DNA from 2 places in the Streptomyces sp. NPDC053069 genome. Region 1 is predicted to be linked to the other one. Evidence: riboswitches for the same ligand, from Rfam matches in the RefSeq annotation. Region 1 holds a riboswitch; the other holds the start of a gene.
The links. A riboswitch is a leader RNA that binds a small molecule or an ion and turns the genes downstream of it on or off. The one in region 1 is predicted to bind glycine.
Positions count from the first base shown of each region.

Region 2: it holds a riboswitch for glycine, as region 1 does, so the genes downstream of both, gcvT (glycine cleavage system aminomethyltransferase GcvT) here and gcvP (aminomethyl-transferring glycine dehydrogenase) in region 1, are expected to answer to the same signal.

Region 1 covers NZ_JBITZN010000001.1:787,263-793,804, forward strand. Annotated here, with positions in the region: gene ACIGXP_RS03560 (ABC transporter ATP-binding protein) at 1-804, shown strand, start outside; gene ACIGXP_RS03565 (TOBE domain-containing protein) at 833-1,252, shown strand; gene gcvP (aminomethyl-transferring glycine dehydrogenase) at 1,306-4,191, opposite strand; glycine riboswitch at 4,365-4,459, opposite strand; gene ACIGXP_RS03575 (PRC-barrel domain-containing protein) at 4,579-4,950, shown strand; gene ACIGXP_RS03580 (DNA polymerase IV) at 4,872-6,356, opposite strand; gene ACIGXP_RS03585 (MerR family transcriptional regulator) at 6,411-6,542, opposite strand, start outside.
Region 2 covers NZ_JBITZN010000009.1:4,525-11,066, forward strand. Annotated here, with positions in the region: gene ACIGXP_RS21705 (L-serine ammonia-lyase) at 1-249, opposite strand, end outside; gene glyA (serine hydroxymethyltransferase) at 341-1,609, opposite strand; gene gcvH (glycine cleavage system protein GcvH) at 1,624-2,001, opposite strand; gene gcvT (glycine cleavage system aminomethyltransferase GcvT) at 2,110-3,237, opposite strand; glycine riboswitch at 3,393-3,492, opposite strand; gene ACIGXP_RS21725 (AAA family ATPase) at 3,655-4,299, shown strand; gene ACIGXP_RS21730 (enhanced serine sensitivity protein SseB) at 4,446-5,237, shown strand; gene ACIGXP_RS21735 (enhanced serine sensitivity protein SseB C-terminal domain-containing protein) at 5,438-6,220, shown strand; gene ACIGXP_RS21740 (ABC transporter permease) at 6,491-6,542, shown strand, end outside.

The sequences.
Region 1 (6,542 bases):
GACTACCTTCTCTTCCCCCACCTGTCCGCCCTCGACAATGTCGCCTTCGGCCCGCGCTGCCAGGGCACGACGAAGGCCGAGGCCCGCGCACAGGCCGCGGCCTGGCTGGAGCGCATGGGCCTCGCCGACCACGCGGGCGCCAAGCCCCGCCGTCTCTCCGGCGGCCAGGCCCAGCGCGTGGCCCTCGCCCGCGCCCTGGCCGTCGGCCCCCGACTGCTGCTCCTGGACGAACCGCTCGCCGCCCTCGACGCCCGTACCCGCCTCGAGGTCCGGGCCCAACTCCGCCGCCATCTGGCCGAGTTCGAAGCGGTCGCCGTCCTCGTCACACACGACCCGCTGGACGCCATGGTGCTCGCGGACCGGCTGGTCGTCATAGAGCACGGCCGGGTCGTCCAGGAGGGCACCCCGGCGGACATCGCCCGCCATCCGCGCACCGACTACATCGCCCAGCTCGTCGGCCTCAACCTCTACCGGGGGCAGGCGGACCGGCACACGGTACGCCTCGATGCGGGACCCTCGATCACCACCATGGAAGACCTGTCCGGCCCGGTCTTCGTGGCCTTCCCGCCCAGTGCCGTCACCCTGTTCCGGGACCGCCCCACGGGTGCCAGTGCCCGTAACCTGTGGCGCTGCGAGGTGGCCGGGCTGGAGACGCACGGCGACCAGATCCGCGCCGACCTCCGCGGTGAACTCCCCCTCGCCGCCGACCTCACCACGATCGCCGCCGCCGACCTGGACCTGCACCCCGGCACATCCGTCTGGGCGACGGTCAAAGCGGCGCAGACACACGCATACCCTGCCTGATCGGGCAGGCACTCTACCGTGAGTGCCCATGACCCTCAGCATCCGCAACCAGCTCACCGGCACGGTCACCGCGATCCAGCCGGGCGAGGCCATGGCCACCGTCAAGCTCCGTCTCGACGGTGGGCAGACCCTCACCGCGGCCATCACCAAGGAGTCCGCCGAGGACCTCGCCCTCGCTCCCGGCTCGTCCGTGCGGGCCCTGGTCAAGTCGACCGAGGTCTCCCTCGCCACCCACCGCGTCGAGGGTCTGTCGATCCGCAACCAGCTCCCCGGCGCGGTCATCGGCCTCACCACCGGCGCCGCGATGGCCTCCGTGAAGATCTCCGTGCCCGGCGGTGAACTGACCGCTGCCATCACCAAGGACGCCGCCACCGACCTGGGTCTCTTCGTGGGCTCCGACGTGGTCGCTCTCATCAAGGCGACCGAGGTGTCCCTGGCGACGGCCTGACACGGCGAGGGCCCCGCCCGGAAACCGGACGGGGCCCTGAGAGCCACGCTCGCTCAGTCCTCGTACGCGTCCAGCGGCGGGCAGGAGCAGACCAGGTTGCGGTCGCCGAAGGCCTGGTCGATACGGCGCACCGGCGGCCAGTACTTGTCCGCGGCCGAGACACCGGCCGGGAAGACGGCCTCGTCGCGGCTGTAGGCGTGCGTCCACTCGCCGCCGAGCGCGGCGGCCGTGTGCGGGGCGCCCGACAGCGGGTTGTCCTCCGCCGGCCACACGCCGGAACCGACCTTCTCGATCTCCGCGCGGATGGCGATCATCGCCTCGCAGAACCGGTCCAGCTCGGTGATGTCCTCCGACTCGGTCGGCTCGATCATCAGCGTGCCGGCCACCGGGAAGGACATGGTCGGCGCGTGGAAGCCGTAGTCGATCAGGCGCTTGGCCACGTCGTCCACGCTCACGCCGGTCGCCTTGGTCAGCGGGCGCAGGTCGATGATGCACTCGTGCGCGACCAGGTTGCCGGGGCCGGTGTAGAGCACCGGGTAGTGCGGCTCCAGGCGCTTGGCGATGTAGTTCGCCGAGAGCACGGCCACCTGCGTGGCGCGCTTGAGGCCCTCGCCGCCCATGAGGCGGACGTACGCCCAGGAGATGGGCAGGATGCCCGCGGAGCCCCAGGGCGCGGCCGAGATCGGGCCGACGCCCGTGTCCGGGCCCGCCTCCGGCTGCAGCGGGTGGTTCGGCAGGTACGGCGCCAGGTGCGAGCGGACCGCGACCGGGCCGACGCCGGGGCCGCCGCCGCCGTGCGGGATGCAGAAGGTCTTGTGCAGGTTCAGGTGGGAGACGTCACCGCCGAAGTGGCCCGGCTTGGCGAGGCCGACCAGGGCGTTGAGGTTGGCACCGTCGACGTACACCTGGCCGCCGGCCTCGTGGACCTGGGCGCAGATGTCGGCGACGTGCTCCTCGAACACACCGTGCGTCGACGGGTAGGTGATCATCAGCACCGCCAGCTCGTCGCGGTACTGCTCGATCTTGGCGCGCAGGTCCTGGACGTCGATCTCGCCGTCCTCGGCGGTCTTGACGACGACGACCTTCATGCCGGCCATCACGGCGCTGGCGGCGTTGGTGCCGTGCGCGGAGGACGGGATCAGGCACACGGTGCGCTGCTCGTCGCCGTTGGCGCGGTGGTAGCCGCGTACGGCCAGCAGACCGGCCAGCTCGCCCTGGGAACCGGCGTTCGGCTGCAGGGAGACCTTGTCGTAGCCGGTGACCTCGGCGAGACGTTCCTCCAGCTCGCGGATGAGCGTGAGGTAGCCCTCGGCCTGCTCGGCGGGCACGAACGGGTGCAGCTGGCCGAACTCGGGCCAGGTGACCGGCTCCATCTCCGTGGTCGCGTTGAGCTTCATGGTGCAGGAGCCCAGCGGGATCATGCCGCGGTCGAGCGCGTAGTCGCGGTCGGCCAGCTTGCGCAGGTAGCGCAGCATCGCGGTCTCGGAGCGGTACTGGTGGAAGACCGGGTGGGCCAGGTAGGTGTCGGTGCGCAGCAGTGCCTCGGGCAGGGTGTCCTCGGCGGTCGCGTCCAGCGCCTCGATGTCGGCCTCGACGCCGAAGGCGGAGAAGACGGCGGCCAGCTGAGCCCGCTTGGTCGTCTCGTCGCAGGCGAGGGAGACGTGGTCGGCGTCGACGAGCCGCAGGTTGACGCCACCCGCCCGGGCGGCGGCCACGACCTCGGCGGCCCTGCCGGGCACGCGCGCGGTGAGGGTGTCGAAGTAGGCGCCGTGGACGATCTCGACCCCGCCGGCCTTCAGGCCCGCGGCGAGGATCGTGGCGTACCGGTGCGTGCGCCGGGCGATGGTCTTCAGACCCTCCGGCCCGTGGTAGACGGCGTACATGCCGGCCATCACGGCGAGCAGCACCTGCGCGGTGCAGATGTTGCTGGTGGCCTTCTCGCGGCGGATGTGCTGCTCACGGGTCTGCAGCGCGAGCCGGTAGGCCTTGTTGCCGTCGGCGTCGACGGAGACGCCCACGAGGCGGCCGGGCAGGCTGCGCGCGAACTTCTCGTGCACGGCCATGTAGCCCGCGTGCGGACCGCCGAAGCCCATCGGCACACCGAAGCGCTGGGTGGTACCTACGGCGATGTCCGCGCCCAGCTCACCCGGCGAGGTCAGCAGGGTCAGCGCCAGCAGGTCGGCGGCCACGGTGACCAGGGCACCCAGCTCATGCGCCTGGTCGATGACCGGCTTGATGTCCCGTACGGCGCCGGAGGCTCCCGGGTACTGGATCAGCACGCCGTTGATCTCGCGCTCGGCCACCTCGGCCGGAATGCCCTCGCTGAGGTCGGCGACGACGACCTCGACACCGGTGGGCTCCGCGCGCGTCTCGATGACGGCGATGGTCTGCGGCAGCGCGTCCGCGTCGACCAGGAACAGGCCCTTCTTGTTCTTGCCCATGCGCCGCGACAGGGCCATCGCCTCGGCGGCGGCCGTGCCCTCGTCGAGCAGGGAGGCACCGGAGGTGGGCAGGCCGGTGAGGTCGGCGACCACGGTCTGGAAGTTCAGCAGGGCCTCGAGCCGTCCCTGCGAGATCTCCGGCTGGTACGGGGTGTACGCGGTGTACCAGGCCGGGTTCTCCATGACGTTGCGCAGGATGACCGGCGGGGTGAAGGTGCCGTAGTAGCCCAGGCCGATCATGGAGTCGAGGACCTGGTTGCGGTCGGCGAGCGAGCGCAGCTCGGCGAGCACCTCGGCCTCGGTGCGGGCGCCCGGCAGATCGAGGGCGTCGGCGTTCTTGATCACATCCGGGACCGCGGCGGCGGTCAGCTCGTCGAGGGAGCCGTAGCCGACGTGCGCGAGCATCTTGGCCCGCGCCTCCTGGTCGGGCCCGATGTGGCGCTGCTCGAACGGGATGCCCGCTTCGAGCTCCGAGAGCGGAATGCGGTGGGCGGTCATTGCGGAGGCCTCCTGGTCTGACGCGACCTTCGAGGGGCACCACGGCGCGGGTGCCCCGACGGCCTCCCCCTCTGTCATCTCAACCTGAGAGCTTCACCGGGCCCCGAGAGCCCCGGCTTTCACCGTCGGTGAGAGCGGAAGCCGTCGACACCCGCTCTGCTTTCCAGAGTGACCTCGTCCGTGCGGTACGTGAGCCTGAGAGATTCCGGGGAGGATTTGCTCCTTCGGCGCCTCCGAGGTGGTCGGAGGACTCTCCCGCACGGGGTCAGCAGCCGCTGTCAGCCTACCAGCGAGGTCAACGCCCGAGCCTTCGAGTGGCCGCCTCCCTGATTGTGCTCTTTCGTAGTGGTTACGGATGAGTTGCGACCAAGTGGAGGGAGAGGGACCGTGCAGACCGAGATCGATCCGCGCAACCTGATCGGCCGCAAGGCGTTCGACCGCAATGGGACCAAGATCGGCACCATCGACGAGGTCTACCTCGACGACGCGACCGGCGTGCCCGAGTGGGCGGCCATACGCACCGGCCTGTTCTCCCGGGACGCCTTCGTCCCCCTGGAGCCCAGTGAACTGATCGAAGGCTCCCTCCACGTCCCCTTCGACCGCGCCCTGATCAAGGACGCCCCCGACTTCGGCGTGGGCCGCCATCTCTCCCCCGAACAGGAACTCCAGCTCTACCACCACTACGGCCTCGACGTGACCCCGCCCCCGTCGGTCCCGGACCACGACTTCGGCAAGCTGGCGGGTTCGGAGGAGACCTGAGGCCTCTCGTCCTGGCCTCGCCCCGGCGCCGGCCGCTCCTCGTCCCCGTCCGGCGTCGGACGCTCCTCATGGGCGGAATCCGAAACCAACGGCAATGGATCGGCCGACTCCAGCGCGGGATCGTCGACAAAGAACGTCCGCACCCGTCCCGGAGGGGACTGCGGCGTTTCGAACCGCACGGTCACCCGCCCCAGTCCACTGCCCTGCACCCACCCGTGTCCGTATTCGGCATGCCGCACATCCTGCCCGGCACGCCAGTGCCGTTCGACAGACTCCGGCCGCTCCACCATGACCTCGACCGCGCCCTTCTCCGGCTCTTCTGCCGAAGGCACCGGCATGGCCTGGGCGAACAGGTCCTCCTGGGTGTAGTCGGCGAGCCCGGAGACACCCACGCCGAGCAGCCGTACCCCGCCCGTGGTGTCCACGGAGTCCAGCAACCGCGCGGCTGCCTCCCGCACGACCGCCGGATCGTCCGTCGGTCCCCTGAGCGTCTCCGACCTGGTCAGCGTCGAGAAGTCGTACCGCCGCACCTTCAGCACAATGGTCCGCCCCGACAGCCCGGCCTCGCGCAGCCGCCCCACACACCGGTCGGCGAGCCGCTGCACCTCAAGGCCGATCCTCAGCCGGTCATGGATGTCCACGTCGTACGTGTCCTCGACCGACACCGACTTCGCCTCGCGCTCGGCCACCACGGGCCGCTCGTCATGGGCCAGGGCCATGGCGTACAGCGCATGCCCGTGGGCCTTGCCGAGCAGCCGGACCAGTTCGTCCTCGCCCGCTTCCGCCAGTTCCTCGACCGTCGTGATCCCGGCTCTGCGCAGATGGTCGCCGGTGGCCGGGCCGACCCCGGGCAGGGTCCGCACCGGCATGGGCCCCAGCAGGGCCCGCTCGGACCCCGGCTCGATGAGCACCAGGCCGTCCGGCTTGGCCTGCTCGGAGGCGATCTTGGCGAGCATCTTGGAGGCGGCGAGCCCGACCGAACCGGTGAGCCCGGTGGCCTCCCGGATGTCCGCGCGGAGCCTGATCCCGGCCAGCCGCGCCGACTCCTCGTCCCAGGCCGTCCCCCCGGCCTCCAGGTCCACGAACGCCTCGTCCAGACTGAGCGGCTCCACCAGCGGTGACAGCTCCCGCAGCAGCGCCATCACCTGTTCGCTGACCGTCCGGTACAGGGTGAAGCGCGGCACCAGATAGGCGGCGTTGGGCGCCAGCCGGCGGGCCTGGGCCATGGGCATCGCCGAGTGGACCCCGAAGGCCCGTGCCTCGTACGACGCGGTGGCCACCACCCCGCGTGGTCCGAGGCCGCCCACGACGACCGCCTTCCCGCGCAGGCTCGGCTTGGATGCCTGCTCCACCGAGGCGTAGAAGGCATCCATGTCGAGATGCAGGATCGTGGGCGTGTTTCTCACATCTCCGATGCTGCACCACGGCACTGACAATGCCCGGCCCCGGAAGGGGCAGCGTCAGACCGCCCGGTTGCGGCGCCGCGCCAGCTCGTCCGCGGGGTTGTGCCCGACGAGGGTCTCGCCCGTGTCGATGCGCTCGCCGTGCAGCTGGGAGAGTGCGCTTTCCACGTCCCGCCACACCACGCCGAC
Region 2 (6,542 bases), on a different contig from region 1:
CGTCTCCACGTCCACCGTGCGGGGCGAGGCGCCCTCCAGGCCGAGCAGGACCGCCTTCGGGGTGCCGTGACCGTGGCCGGTGGCGCCGAGGGATCCGTACAGCTCGCACCGCAGGGAGGCCACCGGGTCCAGCAGGCCTTCGTTGCGCAGGCGACGGGCGAACATGCGCGCCGCGCGCATCGGGCCGACCGTGTGGGAGCTGGACGGGCCGATGCCGATCGAGAACAGGTCGAAGACCGAGATGGCCACGGTCACTCCTCAAAAAAGCAGAACAGGGGTGGTGGGGCACCCTCGGACACTCTCCTGCGAGTGCCCCACCGGGGACTTGCCTGGTCCGGGCCTACTTGTTCAGGCCCGGGTACAGCGGGTGCTTGTCGGCGAGCGCCTTCACGCGCGCCTTGAGGGCCTCGGCGTCGTACGACGGCTTCAGCGCCTCGGCGATCACGTCCGCGACCTCGGCGAAGTCCTCGGCCGTGAAGCCGCGGGTCGCCAGGGCCGGCGTACCGATCCGCAGGCCCGACGTCACCATCGGGGGCCGCGGGTCGTTCGGGACCGCGTTGCGGTTGACCGTGATACCGACCTCGTGGAGTCGGTCCTCGGCCTGCTGCCCGTCCAGCTCCGACTCGCGCAGGTCGACGAGGATCAGGTGCACGTCCGTGCCGCCGGACAGGACGTTCACCCCGGCCTCACGGGCGTCCGCCGCCGTCAGGCGCTCGGCGAGGATCCGGGCACCCTCCACGGTACGACGCTGGCGCTCCTTGAACTCCTCCGAGGCCGCGACCTTGAAGGAGACGGCCTTCGCCGCGATCACGTGCTCCAGGGGACCGCCCTGGAAGCCCGGGAAGACGGACGAGTTCAGCTTCTTCGCGAAGTCCTTGCTGCGGGCGAGGATGATGCCGCCGCGCGGACCGCCCAGCGTCTTGTGCGTGGTGGAGGTGACCACGTCGGCGTACGGCACCGGGTTCGCGTGCAGCCCCGCAGCGACCAGTCCGGCGAAGTGCGCCATGTCGACCCACAGGTGGGCGCCGGCCTCGTCGGCGATCCGGCGGAACTCGGCGAAGTCCAGCTCACGGGGGTATGCCGACCAGCCCGCGATGATCACCTTCGGGCGGTGCTCCTTGGCCAGCCGCTCGACCTCGGCCATGTCGACCAGGCCGGTGGCGGCGTCCACGTGGTAGGCGACCACGTTGAACTGCTTGCCGGAGAAGTTCAGGCGCATGCCGTGGGTCAGGTGGCCGCCGTGGGCGAGGTCCAGGCCGAGGATGGTGTCCCCGGGCTGGGCCAGCGCGAACAGGGCCGCCTGGTTCGCGGAGGCGCCGGAGTGGGGCTGGACGTTGGCGTACTCGGCGCCGAACAGCTCCTTGATCCGGTCGATGGCGATCTGCTCGGCGACGTCGACGTGCTCGCAGCCGCCGTAGTAGCGGCGGCCCGGGTAGCCCTCGGCGTACTTGTTGGTCAGCACCGAGCCCTGCGCCTCCATCACCGCGAGCGGCGCGAAGTTCTCGGAGGCGATCATCTCCAGCGTGGACTGCTGGCGGCCGAGCTCGGCGTCGACCGCGGCGGCGATCTCCGGGTCAAGCTCGTGCAGGGGCGTGTTCAGGGAGGTCATACGGCTACGACTCCTCAGCCGGCGTTCTGGGCGGTGTACTCGTCGGCGGAGAGCAGGTCGGCCGGCTCCTCCGTGACGCGCACCTTGAACAGCCAGCCGCCCTCGAAGGGGGCCGAGTTCACCAGCGACGGGTCGTTGACGACGTCCTCGTTGACCTCGGTGACCTCACCGGTGACCGGCGAGTACAGGTCCGAGACGGACTTGGTCGACTCCAGCTCGCCGCAGGTCTCGCCCGCGGTCACCGTGGAGCCGACCTCGGGGAGCTGGGCGTAGACCACATCGCCGAGCGCGTTGGCCGCGAACTCGGTGATGCCGACCGTCGAGACGCCGTCCTCGGCGGCCGACAGCCACTCGTGCTCCTTGCTGTAGCGCAGCTGCTGGGGGTTGCTCATGGCCTGAATTCTCCTGTACGCGCGGGAGTGCTGATGAAGGGGGACGGTGGAAACCGCTGGTGAGCAGCGGAAACGTGCGCGGGGTCACACAATGACCGCGCCCAGTGTCTACTTCTGGCGCTTGTAGAACGGCAGCGCCACGACCTCGTACGGCTCGTGGCTGCCCCGGATGTCCACGCCGACGCCCGCGGTGCCGGGCGCCGCGTGTGCCGCGTCGACGTAGGCCATGGCGATCGGCTTGCCCAGGGTGGGGGAGGGGGCGCCGGAGGTGACCTCGCCGATCACCTGGCCGCCCGCGACGACGGCGTACCCGGCACGCGGCACACGCCGGCCCTCGGCGATCAGCCCGACGAGGACCCGCGGCGGGTTCTCCTGAGCCCGGGCGGCGGCCTCGGTGAGCGCCTCGCGCCCGACGAAGTCGCCCTCCTTCTCGAACTTCACCACCCGGCCGAGCCCGGCGTCGAAGGGGGTGAGCGCGGTGGTCAGCTCGTGCCCGTACAGCGGCATGCCCGCCTCCAGGCGCAGGGTGTCCCGGCAGGACAGGCCGCAGGGGACCAGGCCGACGCCCTCGCCGGCCTTGGTCAGCGCCTGCCACAGCTCCACGGCGTGCTCCGGCTTCACGAACAGCTCGAAGCCGTCCTCGCCGGTGTAGCCGGTGCGGGCGATCAGCGCCGGGACGCCGGCGACGGTGCCGGGCAGGCCGGCGTAGTACTTGAGGCCGTCGAGGTCGGCGTCCGTGAGCGACCTCAGGATGCCGGGGGACTCCGGCCCCTGCACGGCGATCAGCGCGTACGCGTCCCGGTCGTCACGGACCTCGGCGTCGAAGCCGGCGGCGCGCTCGGTCAGCGCGTCCAGCACCACCTGGGCGTTGGAGGCGTTGGCGACGACCATGTACTCGGTCTCGGCGAGCCGGTAGACGATCAGGTCGTCCAGGATGCCGCCGTCGGCCTGGCAGATCATGGTGTAGCGGGCGCGGCCGACGCCGACGGAGGCGATGTTGCCGACCAGGGCGTAGTTGAGGAGGGCGGCGGCCTGCGGGCCGGTGACGGTGATCTCGCCCATGTGGGAGAGGTCGAACAGACCCGCCTTCGTACGCACGGCGATGTGCTCGTCGCGTTCGGAGCCGTAGCGCAGGGGCATGTCCCAGCCGGCGAAGTCGGTCATCGTCGCATCGAGCGAGCGATGCAGCGCGTCCAGCGCGGTATGGCGCAGCTCAAGGGGTTCGGTACTGCTCATCGGACGGTCGTCTCCCAGGAAAGCAGGACAGGCGAGGAACGTTCCTCCCCATCTGTCATCGGAACCTGAGAGGTTCGCCAGGACCGCCACAGGGACGATCACGGCTTGCACCTTGGGTGGAGCCACTGTCGCAGCGGCCCGCTTTTCAGATGTGCCTCGCCCGCGCGGTAACGGGGCCTGAGAGATTCAAGGGAGGGACTTGCTCCTTCGGCGTCCCGGCAGCAGTGCTGCCAGGAACTCTCCCGCGCGGATTCAAGCGGCCGGTATGCAGTTGGCGGCCACATCATTGCACGGCGGGCCGGCTTTTGTAACCGACCTGTGGCAGGACGCGGACCCCTTCGCCACCCTCGTTCATTACCTTCTCTTTACGCGTAGCGGGCAGGAAGATTACCGGGCCGACAGGGGAGGAAGATCACGATGAACAGCACCCCGGTGTACGCCACCGTCACCACCGGCATCGCCGTGCCCGGGCAGCGCACCGCCCCTTCCCCCGTCGTCCGCGACCTGCGCGACCGCGCCGGCCGCAGCCCGCACGCCCTGCTCTTCGGCCCCGAGGACCTGGTGGTGATCGCCGGCCTGCCCGGCAGCGGCAAGTCCACCCTGATGCGGCGCGCGGTCGCCGGGCGCCGCATCGACTCCCAGGACATGCGCGACCGCTTCGCGGCCCGCCTGCCCCGCGCGCTCCCGTACGCCCTCTACCGCCCGCTGGTCCGCCTCGCCCACTACGCCGTCCTGCGCCGCGCCCTGCGCACCGGCGAGGGCGTCGTCGTCCACGACTGCGGCACCCAGTCCTGGGTGCGCGCCTGGCTCGCCCGCGCGGCCCGCCGCCGCGGCGGCACCCTCCATCTGCTCCTGCTCGACGTCACGCCGGACACGGCCCGCGAGGGCCAGCGAACCCGCGGCCGGGCCGTCTCCCGCTACGCCTTCCGCCGCCACCGCCGTACGACCGCCCGGCTGCTCGCCGCGGTCGGGCGGGGCGAGCCGCCCGCGGGCTGCGGCTCCGCCGTGCTGCTGGACCGCGCGGCGGCGGACACCCTGCGGCGGATCGCATTCACCGGATGAGGGGGCCCAGGGCTGAGGGGGGCACAGGGCTGAGGGGGGCGATGAGCACCAGGGTGAGGGGGACGATATGCGCAGGGGCAGGGACTGTCACAGCCACCCGCTAGCCTTCTTGGTCACAGCAGAGATTTCCAGCAGGCGGTAGGCAGATGGACTTCCCGGCGGACATTCCCGCGGACTTCCCGGCACAGGCGCACCCCCAGCCGCACGGCGGCTGGCCCGGCAACGAGCTGGAGGAGGTGCTCTCGGCCTCCCTCGGCATACCCGCCGCGGCCGGCCGGATCATCGAGGTCCTGGGCCGCAGTCTGCTGTGGATCCCGCTGCCGAGCGGGGGCGGCCCCGACAGCGGCGCTCTGGACCTGCCCACGCTGGACATCGCCGGCCAGGCGTACGTCCCGGTGTTCAGCTCCGAGGAACAGCTGCGCCAGGCGGCCGGCTCCCACATGGCGTACACCATCGCTCCCGCCGTGGAGTTCGCCCGCGGTCTGCCCCCGCAGGTCGGCATCGCCGTGAACCCCGACGCTCTGGTCGGCATCCCGCTTCCGCCCGAGGCGGTGGCCGAGCTGTGCCGGGCCGGCCGCACCCCGCTCGACGGCCCCGGCACCGGCGGCCGGGTCCGCCTCTTCGAACCCGACTGGCAGGACGACCCGGTCGACTTCCTCTCCGCCGCGTCCGCCGAGTTCGCCGAGACCGGCGTGGTCCTCACCGCCCGCCGCTGCCTGGCCGCCATAGAGACCGACGACCCGGTGATGTTCGTCGGCGTGGAACTCTCCCAGTGGGAGGGCGACCTGCGCACGCTCCCCATGCAGGCCCTGGGCCGCGCCCTGGGCAAAGTCCCGGTCAAGTGGCCGATGAACCTGGTCCTCCTCGACGTGACGGACGACCCGGTGGCCGCATGGCTCAAGGCGAACGTCCGCCCCTTCTATCAATACGGTCACTAGAAGTACGGCCACCGGGTACGACGCGGGGGCAGCCGGCCCAGGGGCGCGGGGAACCGCGCGACGAGCCCCCCACACACCCGCACCCGCGCACGCACAGAAGGCCCGGAGCCACTGGGCGCTTAAGCTGTCTCCAAACGCGGGGCACGAAAAAGAGAAGGGCACGACAGGTGAGCGCGAGCCACAGCGGCAGCGTCGAGCACATGCTGCGCCAGGTCACGCCCGGACGCTACGACGCCTACGAGGCCCTGCTGCGTGCCCTCGCCACCCCGTCCGCCGGCCAGATCTGGATGCTCCTGTGGCACGGCCAGGCCGGCTCCCCGGACGCCCAGTACGGAAACATGGAGGTCGACGGCTTCCAGTACGCCCCCTGCGTCACCTCCGCCCAGGAACTCTCGGCCAGCGGCTGGAACCGGTCCTACGAGGTCGTCGAGGGGCTCGACGTGGCCCGCACCCTCTACCCGGACCACTACGGTCTCTGGCTCAACCCGCACGCCCCGGGCGGCGGCGTCGGCATCCCCTGGCTGGACCTGCGCCGCATCGCCACGGGCCTGGACCGCCAGCCCGCCGGCCCTCTCCGGCTGACCGAACCCGGCATCGAGATTCCGCAGTTCTACGCCCTGCTCGCGCAGAACGCCCATCGCACACCGGCCCTGCGCTCGCTGCGCCGCGCCTGGGTGCAGCCCGCGCTCGGCGCCCCGTATCTCGCCATCGGCCTGGACGTGTACGACACCTCGCCGGCCGCGGTCGACTCGGTGCGCGCGATGATGCAGCAGTCCGTCGGCGCGGTCCCGGAGGGCCTGCCGGTGTCGACGGTCGCGATGACCGACGAGTACGACCCGGTCGTGATGTGGATGCGGGCCAATGCCCGCCCGTTCTACGACCGTGACGCCCACGCCGCGCCACAGCCCCAGCTCCAGGCCTCTCCCCAGCAGCAGGCGCCCGTCGCCGGATACGGCTATCCACCGGTGCACGGCAGCTACTGACCTGGGCTCATCGCCCGTATGTCCCGTTTTGCCCACGCAGTTGTCCGGCCGGCTCTCGTCCGGTCGCCGTAACTTCCTGTCCGCATAACAGGAAACGCCTGCTTGCATCACGGTTGCGCATCCATTCCTCGTCAAGGCTGGCGGCTGATCGCGCAAGCGTTGAAGACTCCCCCTTCAAGGGGTTCGCCCCTGTGTACGACGGACTGTTTGATGCCGCTACCAGCGGCAAGTGCGGGCCGGCTACCGCCGGTTGAGAGGGGTCCCAGCCTGATGACGGCACCATTGCACGAGCCGACCGCGGAAGCGGCCCCGGGTGCGGCAG